Regions from separate parts of the Mycoplana sp. MJR14 genome, predicted to be linked through region 2. Evidence: predicted binding sites of a transcription regulator. Region 2 holds the regulator's gene; each other region holds the start of a gene.
The links. Region 2 encodes PhoB, which activates phosphate uptake and scavenging genes when phosphate is short. Its sites were predicted from a motif close to TGTCATNNANCTGTCAT; they were not measured.

Region 1: P0086_RS11795 (DUF2794 domain-containing protein) is a predicted target of PhoB. The motif match lies at 1,276-1,292, and genes of this name have one in related genera.
Region 3: P0086_RS21180 (UDP-2,3-diacylglucosamine diphosphatase) is a predicted target of PhoB. The motif match lies at 1,452-1,468, and genes of this name have one in related genera.

Annotation. Positions count from the first base shown of each region.
Region 1 is NZ_JARGEO010000004.1:264,136-266,400, forward strand. It holds gene P0086_RS11790 (glycosyltransferase family 92 protein) at 1-841, shown strand, start outside; gene P0086_RS11795 (DUF2794 domain-containing protein) at 860-1,255, opposite strand; gene P0086_RS11800 (DUF1223 domain-containing protein) at 1,868-2,265, opposite strand, start outside.
Region 2 is NZ_JARGEO010000001.1:681,649-683,913, reverse strand. It holds gene phoU (phosphate signaling complex protein PhoU) at 1-315, shown strand, start outside; gene phoB (phosphate regulon transcriptional regulator PhoB) at 405-1,088, shown strand; gene P0086_RS03365 (GcrA family cell cycle regulator) at 1,176-1,694, opposite strand; gene P0086_RS03360 (aspartate aminotransferase family protein) at 2,118-2,265, shown strand, end outside.
Region 3 is NZ_JARGEO010000011.1:81,491-83,755, forward strand. It holds gene P0086_RS21175 (MFS transporter) at 1-207, opposite strand, end outside; gene P0086_RS21180 (UDP-2,3-diacylglucosamine diphosphatase) at 355-1,197, opposite strand; gene P0086_RS21185 (NADP-dependent malic enzyme) at 1,562-2,265, shown strand, end outside.

The DNA of each region.
Region 1 (2,265 bases), on a different contig from region 2:
CCGCCTCGGCCGCGTCGAAGTGCGGGTGCAGCCGGAGCTCGGCCAGGTCTTTCGGAACAAGCGCGTGCTCTTCACCCTCTCGAAGGATAACGACGTCCAGTGGATCAAGGACTGGGTGCAATTCCATGTCCGCATCCACGGCGCGGACGCGGTGCTGCTCTATGACAACGCATCCACCGCCTACAGTGCGCGGGAGCTCGAGGCGGAACTGGAGCGGACCTTTCCCGGTGTCACCATCCGTGTCGTGAACTGGCCCTTCCGGTTCGGCCCGCGCGTCTGGCGTCGGCGCGATGCAAGCGGCAACGAGCGGCGGATCAGTTCGAAGTTCTGCCAGGCCGGCGCCCTGCAGCACGCCCGGTTCCGGTTCCTGCAGAAGGCGAGGAGCGTGCTCAGCTGCGACATCGACGAACTGGTGCTGCCGTCGCGCGCGGGCGGATCTGTCTTCAGGGCGGCGGAAACGTCGCTGTTCGGCGCCGTTCATTTCCGCGGCCGGTGGATCGGCGACGCCGGCGCCGGGCGCGGCGAGCAGGTCCCGCGCCATGCCGATTTCGCCCGATACGATGCGAGCGACAAGGCCGGCTGCCCGCTGAAATGGGCCGTCGTTCCATGGCGCTGCACGCGGGCGATGACGTGGTCGGCGCATCGGGTGAAGGGGCTGGAGAACTACTTCACCCGTTCCAGCCGCTTCGCCTACGGCCATTTCAGCGAGATCACCACGAACTGGAAATACAACAGGACGGCGCGGAAGGCACCGTCGGATGCCGCGCGCTACCGGGTGGACGAGGCGCTCCTGCGCGCGATGCAGACGGCCGGTCTCCAGGGCACGTTCCAGCCGGCGTGAGTTCGGCGGAAACGGACGTCAGGTTTCGACCAGTTTCAGGACCTTGTCGAAAACCTTCAGCACCTGCTGCAGCTCGCGTCCCCGCTTGAGGATCATGCCGTGGGTGTTGACGACGCTGTAGGCGCCCTGTTTCGACGCCAGCTTCGGGTTCTTCTCGACCCGGAACAGCGGCATCTCGCCGGAGCGTTTGAAGATCGAGAACACCGCCTTCTCATGGGTATGGTCGATCGCATAGTCGCGCCATTCTCCCTCGCCGACCATACGGCCGTAGATCCGGAGGATGCAGTCGAGTTCCTTGCGATGGAAGGTGACCGGAAGCGGGTCTTTGCGGTTGCGGTATTCCCTCAGGTCGACGACGACACCCGACCCTTGGGATACCGCTTCTCCCGGCGACAAATCCGGTTGATCAGTCATCAGTTCTCCGCACTTCGACAATGACGGTTGGATGACAGTGTGCCTCACCTGAACGGAATTGCAAGCGCCGGAGGCAGGCCCGGGGCGCCGAATATGCCTGGCAAGCCCGCAAACGCACGGAAAACAGGCAGGGAATTCCATCGCGCCGCTGCGCCTGATTTGCGGGCATTCGGATCGAAACGAGGGCCGTCGCGGATGAAAAAAACCGCGCCTGCGGCCGGATTTCCACAGGCCGGATCGCCGATCGCAGTGTGCCCTTCCCGGGCAAATGCCTGAAAATCCGGACAAAACCGTTTCGATCCGGGACGCCGTTAACCAGTACGGCACGGCAAAATGCGTCCTTGCCCCAATTCAGACAAATCCGCGCCCAATTTTTCTAGGAAAGTCATCACGCTGCCCTGCAGCCGGACCGCTTTGCATGTGCGGGAAATCGGTCGGCCACAGGGGTATGCGTCGAAGCTCATCCTGTATTCCGTTGCCGGAAGCTTCGTCAAGGTCCGGCCCGGCGTGTCTTCGAACCCTCAAGCCCCAGCCCCTCGAAGAGCCCGGTCCGGACCCCCCCCCCCCCAACCTTCACCATCAGCCTTGGAAGTCAGTCAGCCCGGTCGGGCGCTATTGCCGACGCGCCGTCTGCGGCAGTGTCGATCTGACGACGGTCGCGCCGAGAATCGCACCCGGCGTGTCGGCGGTCTTCATCCGTTGCACGAGGATGGCGCAGCCGCCCGTGCCTTTCTGATTGAGGATGCTGGCCGGCAGGACGAGGGTCGTCTCGGCCCCTTCCCACATGCCGATCGTCTCCATGTCGCGCACCGCATGCCAATAGGTCACCCGCCGGCCGCGGTTCTCGCCCTCCATGATGTCCACATCCTGCTGGTCGTCGAAGTAGGCGGCAAACACGTTGGCCTTGCCGTGGCCGTTGCCGATCCGGATGCGGATCTCGTCCTGGACGACCTCTGCCGACACGTCGACCGAGAGGCCGCGCCCCTGCGCGCCGAGCGCTTCGACCTGGC
Region 2 (2,265 bases):
ATGCAGCTGAAGGAAGTTCTCGACGTCTATGCCTCGCGCAACATCGAGAAGGCCAAGGAGATCCGCGAGCGCGACGACGAGATCGATGCGATCTACACCTCGCTCTTCCGCGAACTCCTGACCTACATGATGGAGGATCCGCGCAACATCACGCCCTGCACGCACCTGCTCTTCTGCGCCAAGAACATCGAGCGGATCGGCGACCACGCGACCAACATCGCCGAGACGATCTTCTACATGGCGACCGGTTCGCAGCCCGAGGGCGAGCGTCCGAAGGACGACCACACCACCTCGGTGGGTGCCGTCGAGGAATGACGAGAGCCGAAACGCACTAACCAACGCGGTGTCGCAGGATCGTCCGGGACGACTGACGATGCTGTGCGCGGATCAGGAGCAAAGAAGGAATGGTTCCCAAGATTACCGTGGTCGAGGACGAGGAGGCGCTCAGCGTCCTCCTGCGCTACAACCTTGAGGCCGAGGGTTTCGAGGTGGACACGATCCTGCGGGGCGACGAGGCGGAGATCCGCCTGCAGGAGCGCCAGCCCGATCTCTTGATCCTCGACTGGATGCTGCCCGGCGTCTCCGGCATCGAGCTGTGCCGGCGCCTGCGCCAGCGCTCCGAGACCGAGCGCCTGCCGATCATCATGCTGACGGCGCGCGGCGAGGAAAGCGAGCGCGTCCGCGGTCTCGCCACCGGCGCCGACGACTATGTGGTGAAACCCTTCTCGACGCCGGAGCTGATGGCACGGGTCAAGGCGATGCTGCGCCGGGCCCGCCCCGAGGTGGTCTCGACGCTTTTGAAATGCGGCGACATCGAGCTGGACCGCGAGACCCATCGCGTCCACCGCCGTTCGCGCGAGGTGCGGCTGGGGCCGACGGAATTCCGCCTGCTGGAGTTCCTGATGTCCTCCCCCGGGCGCGTCTTCTCGCGCTCGCAGCTCTTGGACGGCGTCTGGGGCCACGACATCTATGTCGACGAGCGCACCGTCGACGTCCATGTCGGCCGCCTGCGCAAGGCGCTGAACTTCTCCAACATGAGCGACGTCATCCGCACCGTACGCGGCGCGGGCTATTCTCTGGAAGCCTGAGACAGGCCGGACACCGATACCGAAACGAAAAACGGGCCCCGTCGGGGCCCGTTTTTCTTGGATGCGTCATTGTCGCCGCACGGCGCCTCAGCGCGCGCGCCGGCGTTCCGCCGAGGGCTGGTAGGCCAGGCGCTGGTGGTAGGTGCAGTAGGGCGAGTTGTCGGGCGATTCGTTGCCGCAGAAGTGGAAATCGTCCTTCAGCGGGTCGCCGTTCGGCCACTTGCAGGTGCGCTCGGTCAGCTGCGTCAGCTCCAGCCGGCGCGACATCGGCACGACGACGTTGGCGACGATCCGCGTGACCGGCTCTTCGTCATACTCGAACGCGACCTCTTCCTTGGCGACGACGGCGCCGACCGGGCGGGCGACGGTGCGGGTCGCAACGCGGGGGGCGAAGTTCGTCGGGCGCGGGGCGGTGGCCGGGCGCTTGGCGCGGGCCGCGGTCGGGGTCCCGCCGGCCTTGGCCCGGCCGGGCAGGGCGAGACGGTGGACCTTGCCGATGACCGCATTGCGGCTGACGCCGCCGAGCTGTGCCGCGATCTGGCTGGCGCTCAGTCCTTCGGACCAAAGCTTTTTCAGCTTCTCGACCCTCTCGTCCGTCCAGTTCATCTCCGTCGTCTCCTCGTTTCAGCGTTCGTTGCCGAGAATCCATCGGCGCTGCCCGGATTTCTCCGCAGCACGAAATGCTCTGATACTGTTGGTGACTAGTTCCGCCGCATGCAGTCTAGCAATTGAGTTTTAACCTACCGACAGGGGGACTCTGTGACAAGAGTCGCCGGAATCCGCCCGAATCGATTTTCCGGTTTTCCCCAACTTGCTCGCCGGGTGTGACTCACTTGCGACACTTCCCTGAGCGATCGGAATCCTCACGTAACGGCATATTAAGGCGGATTTCATCGCCCCGCCGTTTGTTGACATTAATCCTTGAAATGCCGATAGTGCGGCCGCCGCCATAGGGCGGCATTTTCGATTTTTCCTGACGGGAAAGATCCGGGATCCATTTCCGCATCCGCTGCGAAGGAGATACGCGCCATGGCTGATGCCACGCCGCTCTACGAGACCTATCTGCGCGCGCCGCTGCGTTTCGAGCGCGGCGAGGGCGTCTGGCTGATCGCCGAGGACGGGTCGCGCTATCTCGATTTCGCAGCCGGCGTCGCGGTCAATTCGCTGGGCCATGCCC
Region 3 (2,265 bases), on a different contig from region 2:
CGGCGCTGCGACCACGCGCACGACGAGCGGCACGGCCAGCACCACGCCGATCTCCCAGTCGCTCATCGATAGCGAGTTCAGCCAGATCGGGAAGAAGGGCAGTGCGATGCCGTTGACGAGCATCGGCGCGCAGAAGACGATGGCGGTACGCAGGACGAAGAAGCGCGGCGCAGCGCCGCTCGCGACCATGCCGTAAGGCGCGTTCATATCGGGAAACCTGAACAGAGGGACGCACCACGACTAGCACGCCGAGGCACGTACGCCAATCCGCCAATTGAGGGTAGTCCGGCGCCGCCGCTTCACGTTTTCATGGTGGCTGTCCCGCGCCGTGAAGCGCGCGGCCGGGACCTCGGCTCAGGCGGCCTTCGACGCCTTGCGACCGACGGCCGGAACACCCTGGCTGCGCGGCAGCACCGCGATCGGAGCGGGGCGTGCGGCGGGCGACTGCCAGGTCACGAGCTCCATGGTCCCGTCCCAGTGCTCGATCACCGCGGTGCAGCTCTCGACCCAGTCGCCGGTGTTGATGTAGCGGATGCCGCCGATGTCCTCGATCACGGCGTGATGGATATGGCCGCAGATCACCCCGTCCGCCCCGTGCTTGCGCGCCTCCTCGGCGACGACCTGCTGGAAGGCGCCGATGAAATTGACCGCATGCTTGACCTGCAGCTTCGCCCAGGCCGAGAACGACCAGTAGGGCAGGCCCAGCCGCCGCCGCACCGCCGCCAGCGCGACGTTGATGGCGATCGCCGCGTCATAGGCCCAGTCGCCGAGATAGGCGAGCAGGCGGGCGTTGCGCACCACCACGTCGAATTCGTCGCCATGCAGCACCAGGTACTTCTTGCCGTCCGCGGCTTCATGGACGAGCTGCTGGGCGACCTCGATGCCGCCGAAGTGCACGCCGGGGAAATCGCGCAGGAATTCGTCGTGGTTGCCGGGCACGTAGATGATCCGCGCACCCTTGCGCGCCTTCCTGAGCAGCTTCTGCACGACGTCGTTGCAGCTCTGCGGCCAGTACCAGCTCCGCTTCAGCCGCCAGCCGTCGACGATGTCGCCGACCAGGATGATCGTCGCCGCCTCGTGGCAGCGCAGGAAGTCGAGCAGGAAGTCCGCCTTGGCGGCCTTGGAGCCGAGGTGCACGTCCGACAGGAACAAGGTCCGGACGCGCCGGACGTTCGGCTCTGGGGCGTGGGCGTTCATGATCGTCTACTCCGGCGGTCGGGCTTGGGTTGCGCTGGCCTTTCGCGCTAGCTCAAAACCAGACTCGTGTATCAGGGGAATGACAGGGCCTGTTTACAATCGCCCGGCGGCCGCCGGGCCGCGCCGTCCCGGGCGGATCCGGTCGCCCCCGGCATTTGACGGTTGCATGCGCCGCCGATAGGGGCTTTATACCAACCTGCACTGATAGCGACCGGTCCGCCATGGCCTCAGTCGGCCACCGGCGGACGGCCCAGGCGACAGGTCGATGTCAGGGCGGGTTGATACTACCGCATCGGCAAACTTCACGGCGCGCCCCATCCGTGCCAGAAGGGCCGCACATCGATTGGAATCGGGCAGGAAAACAATGACGACTGGCGACAAACCGAAAGCGAAACCCACGCCTCCGAGCGGCGACATCGACCAGCAGGCCCTGTTCTTCCACCGCCACCCCCGCCCCGGCAAGCTGGAGATCCAGCCGACCAAGCCGCTCGGCAACCAGCGCGACCTGGCGCTTGCCTATTCGCCGGGCGTCGCCGCCCCCTGCCTCGCCATCCGCGACAATCCGGAAACGGCCGCCGATTATACGGCCCGCGCCAATCTCGTCGCCGTCATCTCCAACGGCACCGCCGTCCTCGGCCTCGGCAATATCGGCCCCCTCGCCTCCAAGCCCGTCATGGAAGGCAAGGCGGTGCTGTTCAAGAAATTCGCCGGCATCGACGTGTTCGACATCGAGATCGACGCGGCAACCGTGGGCGAAATGGTCAACGTCGTCTCGGCGCTGGAGCCGACCTTCGGCGGCGTCAACCTCGAGGACATCAAGGCGCCGGAATGCTTCGAGGTCGAGCGCCAGCTGCGCGAGAAGATGGATATCCCCGTCTTTCACGACGACCAGCACGGCACCGCGATCATCGTCGCAGCCGCCATCCTCAATGGCCTGGAGCTCGCCGGCAAGGACATCGCGAAGGCGAAGATCGTCGCCTCCGGCGCCGGCGCCGCGGCCCTTGCCTGCCTCAACCTGCTCGTCACCCTCGGCGCCCGGGTCGAAAACATCTGGGTCCACGACATCGA